DNA from 4 places in the Humidesulfovibrio idahonensis genome. Region 1 is predicted to be linked to each of the others. Evidence: riboswitches for the same ligand, from Rfam matches in the RefSeq annotation. Region 1 holds a riboswitch; each other region holds the start of a gene.
The links. A riboswitch is a leader RNA that binds a small molecule or an ion and turns the genes downstream of it on or off. The one in region 1 is predicted to bind cobalamin.
Positions count from the first base shown of each region.

Region 2: another riboswitch for cobalamin. It lies ahead of cobT (nicotinate-nucleotide--dimethylbenzimidazole phosphoribosyltransferase); the one in region 1 lies ahead of ACYQ4W_RS12860 (ribonucleoside triphosphate reductase).
Region 3: another riboswitch for cobalamin. It lies ahead of ACYQ4W_RS01260 (sirohydrochlorin cobaltochelatase); the one in region 1 lies ahead of ACYQ4W_RS12860 (ribonucleoside triphosphate reductase).
Region 4: another riboswitch for cobalamin. It lies ahead of metE (5-methyltetrahydropteroyltriglutamate--homocysteine S-methyltransferase); the one in region 1 lies ahead of ACYQ4W_RS12860 (ribonucleoside triphosphate reductase).

Region 1 is NZ_BAAHYE010000003.1:1,449,969-1,453,051, forward strand. Features, by position in the region: gene ACYQ4W_RS12855 (ABC transporter permease) at 1-664, shown strand, start outside; cobalamin riboswitch at 974-1,177, shown strand; gene ACYQ4W_RS12860 (ribonucleoside triphosphate reductase) at 1,304-3,083, shown strand, end outside.
Region 2 is NZ_BAAHYE010000002.1:253,442-256,524, reverse strand. Features, by position in the region: gene ACYQ4W_RS01445 (fused MFS/spermidine synthase) at 1-384, shown strand, start outside; gene cobT (nicotinate-nucleotide--dimethylbenzimidazole phosphoribosyltransferase) at 480-1,547, opposite strand; cobalamin riboswitch at 1,690-1,830, opposite strand; gene ACYQ4W_RS01435 (WcbI family polysaccharide biosynthesis putative acetyltransferase) at 2,114-2,935, shown strand; gene ACYQ4W_RS01430 (glycosyltransferase family protein) at 2,939-3,083, shown strand, end outside.
Region 3 is NZ_BAAHYE010000002.1:216,003-219,085, reverse strand. Features, by position in the region: gene ACYQ4W_RS01265 (chemotaxis protein CheA) at 1-825, shown strand, start outside; cobalamin riboswitch at 1,057-1,245, shown strand; gene ACYQ4W_RS01260 (sirohydrochlorin cobaltochelatase) at 1,379-2,275, shown strand; gene ACYQ4W_RS01255 (FecCD family ABC transporter permease) at 2,367-3,083, shown strand, end outside.
Region 4 is NZ_BAAHYE010000003.1:1,872,515-1,875,597, reverse strand. Features, by position in the region: gene ACYQ4W_RS14640 (cation-efflux pump) at 1-386, shown strand, start outside; cobalamin riboswitch at 735-873, shown strand; gene metE (5-methyltetrahydropteroyltriglutamate--homocysteine S-methyltransferase) at 1,058-3,083, shown strand, end outside.

The sequences.
Region 1 (3,083 bases):
CCGGCTCAAGTACCGCGGGGCCTCCGGCGGCGGCGGCGATGTGGACGACCGCGTCATCATCCCCATCAGCACCCTCACCAGCCGTTTCAACCTGGACCGCAAGTACTACCGCGCCATGCGCATCAAGTTTCTGGAGCCCCAGCTCATGAGCAGCCACGTGGAGAATCTGCGCGCCTTTCTGCGCATGAACCACCACCTGGCCGACAGCGACGACGACGACTTCTCCATCATCACCGCCGACGAGATCCTGAAATTCCTTTCCGCCTTCAAGGGCGGGCTGGTGGCCTTTCTTGGCGTCACCGCCGCCGCCGCCATGACCGTTGGCGGTTTTGTGCTGGCCAACCTCTTCTCCATCAGCGTCAGCGAGCGCAGCCGAGAAATAGGGCTCAAAAAGGCCCTGGGCGCGACCAAGAACGCCATCCTGCTGCAGTTCATGCTCGAGGCGGCCTTTTTGACGGCCATCGGCGGGCTTGTGGGGCTGGGACTGGGGCTGGGACTGGGGCAACTGCTTACCCGGCTGGGCATGCTGCAAATCCTCTTCTCGTGGAAGGTGTTCTTCTGGTCCCTGGGCAGCGCGCTCTTGATCGGCTTCGTCTTCGGCCTCAAGCCCGCGCAGGCCGCGGCCGCGCTGGATCCCATAGCCGCGCTGCGCGGCGACGGCTAGGCCGCGGGGAACCCAAGGGGCGGGCCGCGCAAAAAAGACCGGCCCAGGCTCTTGGGCAAGGCCATGACGATGAACGCGCAGGCTCTTTGTCCCAAATGCCTTGCCCGTTCGGAAGAGCCTCGTCGTGCGCTCCGGGTGGCCCATAAATCTAAAGAACATCTGGATGTTTTCTAGATCGCCGCATGGCGTGGTTTTCCTTGTTCACGCCGCGTTGCTTGGCAGCGTCTGCCGGCCGCGGCGCGCATCCCCCCAGCAATCCAAGGAGGGTGCGCGTCATGAGGGGGGTTTGACTTTATCGCCCGCCGGCCTCATAGATCTGCGTGAGCTGGTGCCCGGCCCTGCCGGGTGAAAAGAGAATCTGGTGCAAGCCCAGAACTGCCCCGCAGCGGTGAACGGGAACGAGCCCCCACTACGAGACACTGGCGAAAGGCCGGGAAGTCCGGGGGCAAGAAAGACGGCAAGAACGCCGCAATGCCCGCAAGTCCGAAGACCTGCCTGCTCCCGCCCGCGCACCCTGCGCGGACGGCATGACGCGTTTGCCTCGTGGGAGGGCGATGCGGCAGTTTGGATGGGCGTGCTGCCCTCGGCTGCTGGTTTCGGCCCCCGCGTCAACGAAACCAGAACCCGCCGGAGCCCGCCATGTCTCAAACCGCCCAACACCGTGATCCCCAGCCGTCCGAGGATGCCTCCTCCACCCCGGCCGCCATCCTCACCCCGCTGCGTCCCATTGCGCCGCCCGCCCAGTTGCGCAAGCGCAGCGGCGAAGTCATCGGCTTCGACGCGGGCAAGATCCGCTCGGCCGTCCGCCGCGCGGGCGCGGCCACTGGCGAATTCGACGACGCCGAGGCCGGACTCATCACCGCGCAGGTGGTCAAGGTGCTCTCCCACCGCTTCTCCGGCCGTCTGCCCGACATTGAAAACATCCAGGACGCGGTGGAGCAGGCGCTCATCTCGGCCAACCACTTCCAGACCATGCGCGCCTACAGCGTGTACCGCGAACAGCGCGCCAAACTGCGCCAGGACAAAAAAACCGTGGTGGATGTGGCGGCCAGCATCAACGAGTACCTGGACCGGCAGGATTGGCGCGTCAACGCCAACGCCAACCAGGGCTATTCCCTGGGCGGGCTCATCCTGAACGTCTCCGGCAAGGTCACGGCCAACTACTGGCTCAATCACGTCTACCCGCCAGAGGTGGGCCAGGCCCACCGCGAGGGCGACCTGCACATCCACGACCTGGACATGCTGGCCGGGTACTGCGCGGGCTGGTCGCTGCGCACGCTTCTCGTCGAGGGCCTGAACGGCGTGCCCGGCAAGGTGGAGGCCAAGCCGCCCAAGCATCTCTCCAGCGCCGTGGGGCAGATCGTGAACTTTCTTGGCACGCTGCAGAACGAATGGGCGGGCGCGCAGGCCTTCAGCTCGTTCGACACCTACATGGCGCCGTTTTTGCGCAAAGATGCGCTCGGCTATGATGACGTCCGCCAGTGCATCCAGGAACTCATTTACAACCTCAACGTTCCCTCGCGCTGGGGCACGCAGACGCCCTTCACCAACCTGACCTTCGACTGGACCTGCCCGGATGACTTGAAAGGCCAGCATCCGGTCATCGGCGGCGAAGAAATGTCCTTCACCTACGGTGAGCTGCAGGCTGAGATGGACATGATCAACCGCGCCTACATCGAGGTGATGACCGCGGGCGACGCCAAGGGCCGGGTGTTCACCTTCCCCATTCCCACGTACAACATCACCAAGGACTTTCCCTGGGACGGGCCCAACGTGGACCTGCTCTTCGAGATGACCGCCAAGTACGGCCTGCCGTATTTTCAGAACTTCCTGAACTCCGATCTGACGCCGAACATGGTGCGCTCCATGTGCTGCCGCCTGCAGCTTGACCTGCGCGAGCTGCTCAAGCGCGGCAACGGGCTCTTCGGCAGCGCGGAGCAGACCGGGTCGCTGGGCGTGGTCACCATCAACTGCGCGCGCCTGGGCTACCTTTCACGCGGCAACGAGCGCGACCTCATGGCCCGGCTGGATGTCCTGCTTGAAACCGCGCGCACGAGCCTTGAGATCAAGCGCAAGGAGATCGAGCGACGCATGGACGCCGGACTCTTTCCCTACACCAAGCGCTACCTGGGCAGCTTGCGCAACCACTTCAGCACCATCGGCGTCAACGGCGTCAACGAGCTGATCCGCAACTTCACCGGCGGTCTGGAGGACATCACCACCGAGACCGGCTACGCCCTGGCTCTGCGCGTTTTGGACCATGTGCGCGCGCGCATGACCGAATTCCAGGAGGAGACCGGGCACCTGTACAATCTGGAGGCCACCCCGGCCGAGGGCACCACCTACCGTTTCGCCAAGGAGGACCGCCGCCGCTTTCCGGACATCATCCAGGCGGGCACCGAAGAACAGCCGTATTACA
Region 2 (3,083 bases), on a different contig from region 1:
CTTTCCGTGCCCTTCCACCTGGCCACGCAAGAGACCGCCCAGGCCCTTTCCCGCGCGCTGGACGAAAACGGCGTGGTGCTGGTGAACTGCATCAGCGCGGCCGAGGGGCCGAAAAGCCGCTTCTACCGGGCGCTTTTGGCCACCTACCGCTCGGTGTTCCCCCGCGTGGAGAGCTTTCTGCTGGAGCCGGAGGACCCGAAGGACCTGCAGAACATCATCCTGGTGGCGTTCAAGTCCCCGGCCGCGCCCATTTTCACCAGCGCCGACCCGGACTACGCGCCCCTGCTGGCCCACCGCTACCTGCCCCCGGCGCGCCTGCCGGGCGACCCGCCCGCCCTCACCGACGACTTCGCCCCGGTGGACCACTATCTGCTGAACCTTTAGCGCAAAAAAGGGCCGCCCGCGTCCGCGCAGGCGACCCCCCATTCGAGTGTTGTTCCGACACGCCGGAGACCGTCCGGGCGTGCGCGGTTTTGCGCCTAGGCCCCGGTGCTGACCCCGGCCGAGGCGAAGGAGGCCATGTCGTTGTACATGGCGCAGGCGCTGCGCAGCAGGAACATGGCCAGGGCCGCGCCCGTGCCCTCGCCCAGGCGGAAGCCCAGGTCGAGCAGGGGCTTCTTGCCCATCTGCTTCACGGCGTACTGGTGGCCCGGCTCGGCCGAGGCGTGGGAAAGCACGGTGTAGTCCGCCGTGGCCGGACAGAGCTTCCAGGCCGCAACCGCGGCCGCGGTGGAGATGAAGCCGTCCACGCAGACCAGCTGGCGGTTCTTGGCTCCGCCCAAGATGAGCCCGGCCAGGGCCGCGATCTCAAGCCCGCCCAGGGCCGTCAGAATCTCCAGCGCATCGCCCCCGGCCACCGCGCCGCCGTTGACCTTGAGCCCCTGGCGGATGACCTCCACCTTGCGGCTCACGCCGGTCTTGTCCAGACCCGTGCCGGGGCCGGTCATGTCCGCCGGGTCCAGGCCCAGGTAGGCGCAGTAGAGCGCGGTGGAGGGCGTGGTGTTGCCTATGCCCATGTCGCCGGTGCCCAGCACGCGCACGCCCTCGGCATTGGCGCGGTCGGCCAGATCCACGCCCAGCAGCAGCGCTTGCAGGCACTGCTCCGTGGTCATGGCCGGGCCCTTGGCCAAGTTTGCCGTGCCTTCCGCCACCTTGCCCCGAATGAGGCTAGGGTGCGCGTCGAAGTCCGGGCCCTTGCAGCCCGCGTCCACCACGTAGAGCTGCACCCCGGCGGTTTTGGCCAGCACGTTGATGCCCGCGCCGCCGTTCAGGAAGTTCAGCACCATCTGGCGCGAGACCTCCTGGGGAAATAGGCTCACGCCCTCCTCCACCACGCCGTGGTCGCCCGCGATGGTGTACACGCGGGCGGGGTCGGCCTGGGGCGCCTTGCCCTCCTGAACCAGATACAGTTGCAGGGCCAGCTCCTCCAAACGTCCCAGGCTGCCCTGGGGCTTGGTCAGGTTGTCCAGGTGGGCCTGGCCGGCCGGGGCCAGGGACAGATCCACCGGTGAAATGGACGAGAGGACGGCTTCGAGTTTGGCGCGCATGGGGGCTCCTTGGTTTACAGATGCCGGCAGGGGTGCCGGGTCGGCCTCGCCGGGCGGGCGGCAAAAAAAGGCCCGGCGGGCGCAAAAACGCCTACCGGAACCTTTTTCCATCAAGTTCCTAAAATATGACCACCGCGGACAGGTCTTCCGGCTTCCGGATCAATCTGGTGGAGACGGCCTTCCCGCCGGGCGATGCCCGTGCAGTGGCTGGGCGCTTCAAGCCCCGCGTCTCCCCAGTCCCCGGTTACGGCGATGGGATCGCCACGGAATCGCACCGTGTTCCGGGATGTCCGCCCGGTGGCTCTTTGCTACCGCAAGCCAAGCCGCTTTTCAAGGTCTTTGCGGGCTGGCCGTCAAGACAGAGGGGCAAGTCAAAGAGACAGGCCAGGCGGGCGAATGCCAGCCAAGCCAGGCCGCAGCGCTTTTCTCAGGTCGAGCCACTCGGGCACGGCCGCTCTGCCGCGCCGGGCAAGCCAAGAGGAAGGAGACAGGGTGCGATCCGCACAAGAGGCCCGTCTTCTCCTTGCGGCCGGGCTATGCGGCACGTTGATTGCAATCCTTTTCGCGTGGACAAACGCCTCGCCATACTGCACGCCAACTGCCAGGGCGAACCCCTGGCCGAGGCCTTGCGCGCCAGCCCGGAATTCGATCGGCGCTTCACCCCGCGCGTGCATTTGAACTACACCCGCGAGCCCATACCACAGACCGAGCTCGATGCCTGCGGCCTGTTCCTGTACCAGCACCTGGGCCAGGAATGGGGCGGGCTGGCCTCGACCGAACTGCTCAAGCGCCTGCCCACGGGGTGCCGCAGCCTGTGCATTCCCAACATGTTCTTCCGCGGACCCTGGCCCTTGTGGTCCGGCGCGCCGGGCTTCGACTACCGCGATGTGTTCCTCGACCACCTGCTGGACCTCGGGCTGCCCCGGCGCGACATCCTGCACCTGTATCTGCACACGCCCCTGGCCGCCAAGTACGACCTCGCGGCCCTGCTTGAGGAGACCATCGGCACGGAGCGCGCCCGCCAGGCCCACACTCCGGTGCCGTACCTGGACTATGTGCTCGAAAATTTCCATGCGCGGCCCTTGTTCCACACCATCAATCACCCAAGCGCGGAGCTGCTGGCCCACGCGGCAACGGGCATTCTCCGGCTGCTCGGCCTGGAGCCCCCGGACCAGGAGCGGCTGAAGCTGCTGCGCACCGGCTACGAGGATTTCACCCTGCCCATCCATCCCCAGGCGGCCGCATTCTATGGGCTGCGCTACGCCGACGCGCACACGCGCTACCCGGTCTACGGCAGGCAGAGAACCTTCGACGAATACGCCGCGGCCTATGTGGACTGCCGCCTGGCCGGCATCGACACCTTCATCGGCTATCTGCAGGTGGCGTGACCCATGACGCAGCCAACGCGCACCATCGCCTGGGTCGGCGGGCAGTTCTTCCAGCCGCACATGGAGGCCGAGGGCTTCCGCGCCGTGCACATCCCCATGGCCCGGCCCCAGGTCTTCGCCTGGGAGGACATGGTGCAGCGCTGCGCGG
Region 3 (3,083 bases), on a different contig from region 1:
CGCGCCGCCGCGGGCAAGGACGAGACCGGCGCGGTCAACCTGACGGCCTACCGCAAGGGCGACACGGCCTATGTGGAGGTGAGCGACGACGGCCGGGGCCTGAACGCCGCGAAAATTTTGAAGAAAGCCCAAGAGCGCGGCCTGGTGGAGCCCGGCCAGGAACTCTCCGACCAGGAGGTCATCCAGTTCATCCTCTCCTCCGGCTTCTCCACGGCGGAGAAAGTCACCGACGTTTCCGGCCGGGGCGTGGGCATGGACGCCGTGGCCAACGCCGTGCGCACCACCCTCGGCGGCGACATCAAGATCGAGAACCTGCCCGCCGCCGGCTCGCGCTTCACCCTGTCCATTCCGCTTTCGCGCTCGGTGAACGAGGGCATTGTGGACGCGCTTGTGTGCCGCGTGGGACCGGAGACGCTCATCGTGCCCTCGCGCGACGTGCTGGAGATATACGCGCCCCAGGCCGAAGACCTGGTGTCCCTGCCCGACGGCAGCGAGGCCGTGAGCGTGCGCGGCCAGATCTTCCACCTGCTGCGCCTGTGCCGGCACCTGGGCCTGGGCGACTCCTGCCCGGGCATCGAGCGCGGACTCATCATCACCGTGCGCATGGGCGAGGCCGGCGCGGCCCTGCTGGTGGACGAGGTGCTGCGCCAACAGCAGGTGGTGGTCACCGGCTTCACGGTGCCCGTGCAGGACATTTACACCCTGCCCATTCTGGGCTTCGGCATGATGGGCGAAAGCGACGCCCTGGTGCTCGACATCGAAAAGCTGCTGGCCGAGGTCAGCGCGCCCGTGGCCGCGCCTGTCGAGGCGCCCGCACCCCGCTGATGCGGCTCATTGGCGCACGCCGCCCGTAGCTGACGCCCTGCGACGATGCCTCCGCTTGCCGCCCCATCCATTGATGCACATCCTTTAAGCTCATCCATTGACGCTCATCCATTGACGCCCTTGCTTTGCACGCCCCGCAAGCGCCCATTGCCGACACCCTTCGTGGCCGCGCCCCGCTGATGCGGCTCATTGGCGCACGCCCGCGCCGCTTGACACCCCTTCCCCGACCGACTAACCACTATTGTGTCCGGTGCCCCGCAACTGCGGGGTGAAGAGGGAATCCCGTGTGAATCGGGAGCGGACCCGCCGCCGTGAGCCCCGCAAACGATCGGTCCCCTAGCGCGCCACTGGGAGAAAACTCCTGGGAAGGCCGGGGCCGATGGGGTGAGTCGGAAGACCTGCCGGATACTGTGTCATGGCTTCTCGTCGGCAACGAGGGCTTTTGTCCGACGGGACATGCTAAGGGACGAATACGGGAATCCCTTTCCGCACCATTTCTGCGGGAAGGGATTTTTTGTTGTCCCCCACCCGCCCTCCATCGTGGAGGTTCCGCATGCGTCAAACCGCATTGGCCGCGCTCTTGCGCGCCGTTCTCTCGCTGACTCTTTGCCTGGCCCTGGGCCAGACCGCCCTTGCGGGCGAAGACAAAAAACACGCCGAGCCCAAGCACGGCATCCTGCTGGTGGCCTTCGGCACCAGCGTGCCCGAGGCCGTGGCCGCCATCGACTCGCTGAAGCAGCAGGCCGAGGCCGCCTTCCCGGGCGTGCCCGTGCGCCTGGCCTATTCCTCCAAGATCATCCGCGACAAGATCGCGGGCGAAGGCATACACAAGCGCTCCCCGGCCCAGGCCCTGGCCGACATGGCCGCCGAGGGCTTCACCCACGTGGCCGTGCAGTCCCTGCAATCCATACCCGGCCGCGAATACAACGACATCAAGGCCACGGCCGAGGCCTTCCAGGCCATGCCCAAGGGCATCAAGCACGTGAGCGTGGGCCGCCCGCTGCTGTATGGGCCGGAGGACATCGACGCCACGGCCAAGGCCATTCTGCCCTCCCTGCCGCAGCACAAGAAGGGCGAGGCCGTGGTGCTCATGGGCCACGGCACCGAACATCCGGCCAACGCCGCCTACTCCGCCCTGCAGCTCGCCCTGTGGAAGCTCGACCCCGGCGTCTACGTGGCCACGGTGGAAAGCGCGCCCACAATCGACGACACCATCCAGACCCTGAAGCGCCACGGCGTGCGCACCGCGTACCTCGTGCCCCTCATGAGCGTCGCGGGCGACCACGCCCACAACGACATGGCGGGCAAGGAGGACGACTCCTGGGCCAGCAAGCTCTCCGCCGCGGGCATTGCGCCCAAGCCGGTGCTGGTGGGGCTGGGCAGCCGCCCGGCCGTGTCCCGGCTCTGGATTGAGCACCTGAAGGACGCGGATAAGGAACTGGGCCTCTAGCATGGCGGCGGAGGCCAGAACCGGGGGCAGGGGCGAAGACGCAAAAACGGACGTCCTCGCTTCAGAAAGGCGGCGGTCCATCCGTTCCGCCGTGCTTGCCCTGGCGCTCTTGGCCTCCGCCGTGCTGGCCTCCGTGCTGCTGGCCTGCTGCGTGGGCAGTTTTCCCGCAACGCCGGGCCAGGCCCTGGGAGCGCTGCTGCAGGCCGCGGGCTTCGCTTACGGCGCGCCCGTGGACCCAAGCCTGTCCGTGGTCATTGTGGACATCCGCCTGGCCCGCGTCGTGCTGGCGGGCATCACCGGGGCCGCGCTGGCCATTGCGGGGGCGGCCTTCCAGGGGGTGCTGCGCAATCCCCTGGCCGATGCCTTCACCCTGGGCGTTTCCGGCGGGGCGGCCTTCGGGGCCTCGCTGGCCATTTTGAGCGGCCTTGCCGGGGCCGCAGCGCTTTCCGGCGACGACCGCGCCCTGCCCGCCTGCGCCCTGGCGGGCGCGCTGGCCGCCCTTGGGCTGGTGCTGGGCCTCTCCCGCGCGGGGGGCGGGCCGCTCTCCAGCCTGCGGCGCGAGACGCTGGTTCTGGCGGGCATCGTGATCTCCACCTTTCTCTCCGCCCTTATTTCGCTCTTGAAGAGCCTGGACGAGGAAAGCGTGTCCAGCATCGTGTTCTGGATCATGGGCAGCTTTCAGGGCCGGGGCTTCGAGCATGCGCAGCTGGCCTGGCCGTACATGCTGCTGGGCGCGCTGCTCGTGTTCTGGCGCGCGGGCGAGCTGGACGTGCTCTCCCTGGGCGAGACCCAGGCGCGCATGCTGGGG
Region 4 (3,083 bases), 420 kb from region 1:
TCAGCGGCATGGAGGCCCAGCTGCGGGCCGAGCTCGGCGGCGCCTGCCACGTGGTGACGCACATAGAACCGCAGGGCGCGCACCCGGAGCCGGCCCTGGACGACCCGGAGAGCGCCGAGACCCTGCGCCTGGCCATCAAGGAGGTTGTGGACGAGACCCCCGGCGTGTGCGACCTGCACGGCCTGGTGCTCTTGCGCTCCGGCGCGCGGGTGTCCGCCTCGTTCCACTGCCGCATGCACCCGCAAACGCCCATCACCCAGGCCCACGACCGCACCGTGGCCCTGGAGGCCAGCCTGCGCGCGCGTCTGCCCCAGCTCATCCGCATCACCATCCACATGGAGCCGGACGAATCCGTGCCCGCCGCACTGGAGCAACCCATCACCTGACTTGTCGGTGTCTGGCCTGCCGGAGCGTGATCCGTCAGAGCCTCGCCTCTCGACTTCCAAACAGGCGGCGTCCAAACAGGCGGCGTCCAAGCGGACAACCGTTTGACCGCGCCTCGTCCCAGCGCTCGCAGTCCGACAGCCCAGCGCCTGGAACCGCCAAGCCTCTAACCCGCCGCCGGGGCAGCCATTTGAAGCCACGCCAAGGCAACGCCAAGCCAGCGCAGGAGCACGGCAAGGCCAGCGCGCGCCCTCACGCCGAAAAACCGCCCGCTCCCCCGGCTTGACAGCCATGCCCGCGCGGGCTAGCCAAACAATAGCTCAACACTCGCCAGAAACCCATCGGGTAACGGAAGACGGTGCAAATCCGTCGCAGACGCGCTGCTGTAACCGGGAAAAACGCCGGTCGCGCCCACTGAACCGCTCGCGGTTCGGGAAGGACGCGGCCACCAAGGCCGGGGGACGTGCCCCCGCCCGGAAGCCAGAAGACGACCCGAAACGGACGATAGTGCAGGCCTCGCGACCTGGGCCGCAGGACATTGAACGCCCCCCCGTCGGCGTTTCCGCTGGATTGTTCAGACAGACGGCTCAGCGCGCTCCCGCCCCCTCCAGTCTCTTGCGCCCTCGCTTCGCCTTGTGGTTCTGGCCAAAATCGGACGACCGGAGGTTACCGCATGTTGACGCACACTTTGGGCTTTCCCCGCATGGGCGCGGCCCGCGAACTCAAAAAGGCGCTGGAGGCGTTCTGGACAGGCGGCCCGCTGCGCGACGCAGGCCGCGGAGCGGAACGCGACGCCCTGCTCGAAACCGCGCGGAACCTGCGCCTGCGCCACTGGACCAGCCAGGTCCAGGCGGGTATCGACATCGTGCCCGTGGGCGACTTTTCCCTGTACGACCACATGCTCGACATGACCCTGCGCCTGGGCGCGGCGCCGGGCCGCTTCGGTCCGGCCGATGCGGACGGCGGCCTGGAGCGGTACTTCCGCATGGCCCGGGGCGGCGGCGAGGGCCAGGACCACGCGGCCATGGAGATGACCAAGTGGTTCGACACCAACTACCACTACATCGTGCCGGAGCTCACGCGCGGGCAACGCTTCGACCCCGACGCGCGCGACCTGCTGGACCAGCTGGCCGAGGCCCAGGCCGCGGGCTTCCGCGCCAAGGTGGTCTTGCCCGGCCCCTGCACCTTTTTGCACCTGAGCAAAAGCGTGGACGCGGGCTTTGACCGCTTCGAGCTTCTGCCCGCCCTCACCGAGGCCTACGCCAAGCTCATCGGCCAGCTGGCCCTGCGGGCGGAGTGGATACAGATCGACGAGCCGGTGCTGGCGCTGGACCTGCCGCAGCACCTGCCGCGCCGGTTCCGCAGCGCCCTGGTGCGGCTCACCCAGGCGGCCAAGCCCGCCAAGCTCATGCTCGCCACATACTTCGGCGGCGTGGCTCAAAACGCGGATGTCTACTCCGGCCTGGATCTGGACGCCCTGCACCTGGACCTGACGCGCGCGCCGGAGCAGCTTGCGGGCATATACGCCCACCTGGCCCCGCGCACGGCCCTATCCTTGGGCGTGGTGGACGGCCGCAACATCTGGCGCGTGGATGCGGACAAGGCCCTGGCCCTGCTGGACCACGCGGCGCGGGCCATAGGCCCGGAGCGCCTGCTCGTGGCGACGTCCTGCTCGCTGCTGCACTGCCCCGTGGACCTGGAGGGCGAAACGCGGCTGGCTCCGGAGCTGCGCGGTTGGATGGCCTTTGCCCTGCAAAAGTGCGGCGAGGTGCGCAAGCTGGCCGACTGCGCGGGCGGACTGGACCGCAGCCTGGGCCGCTCCTGCGCGGACTGGCTGGCCGAGAACCGGGGCATCCGCATGGCCCGCGCCCACAGCCCGCTTCTGAACAACCCGGACGTGGCCCGGCGCATGGCGGCCGTCGGCCCGGACATGCTGGCCAGGCCCCTGCCCTATGCCGGTCGGGCCGGGCTGCAGCGCGCGGCCCTCGGCCTGCCGCCCTTGCCCACCACGACCATCGGTTCCTTTCCACAAACCAAAGAGGTGCGCTCGGCCCGCGCCCGGTTCAAAAAGGGCGAGCTTTCGCCCGAGGGCTACAAGGCCTTCCTTGAGGACACCATCCACGACGCCGTGGGCACGCAGGAGCGTCTGGGGCTCGACATGCTGGTGCACGGCGAGCCGGAGCGCAACGACATGGTGGAGTACTTCGGCGAACAGCTGGCCGGCTTCTGCTTCACCCAGAACGGCTGGGTGCAAAGCTACGGCTCGCGCTGCGTCAAGCCGCCGGTGATCTACGGCGACGTGAGCCGCCCCGGCCCCATGACCGTGGACTGGAGCCGCTTCGCCCAGTCCCTGACCAAGAAGCCCATGAAGGGCATGCTCACCGGTCCGGTGACCATCCTCTGCTGGAGCTTCGTGCGCGACGACCAGCCCAGGGCCGAGACCTGCAGGCAGATCGCCCTGGCCCTGCGCGACGAGGTCTGCGACCTGGAGGCCGCGGGCATCAAGGCCATCCAGATCGACGAGCCCGCCCTGCGCGAGGGCCTGCCCCTGCGCCGCGCGGACTGGGACGCCTATCTGCTCTGGGCCGTGGACGCCTTCCGCCTGGCCGTGGGCGGGGCCGCGGCGCAAACGCAGATCCACACCCACATGTGCTACTGCGAGTTCAACGAAATCGTGGAGTGGATCGCCCGGCTCGATG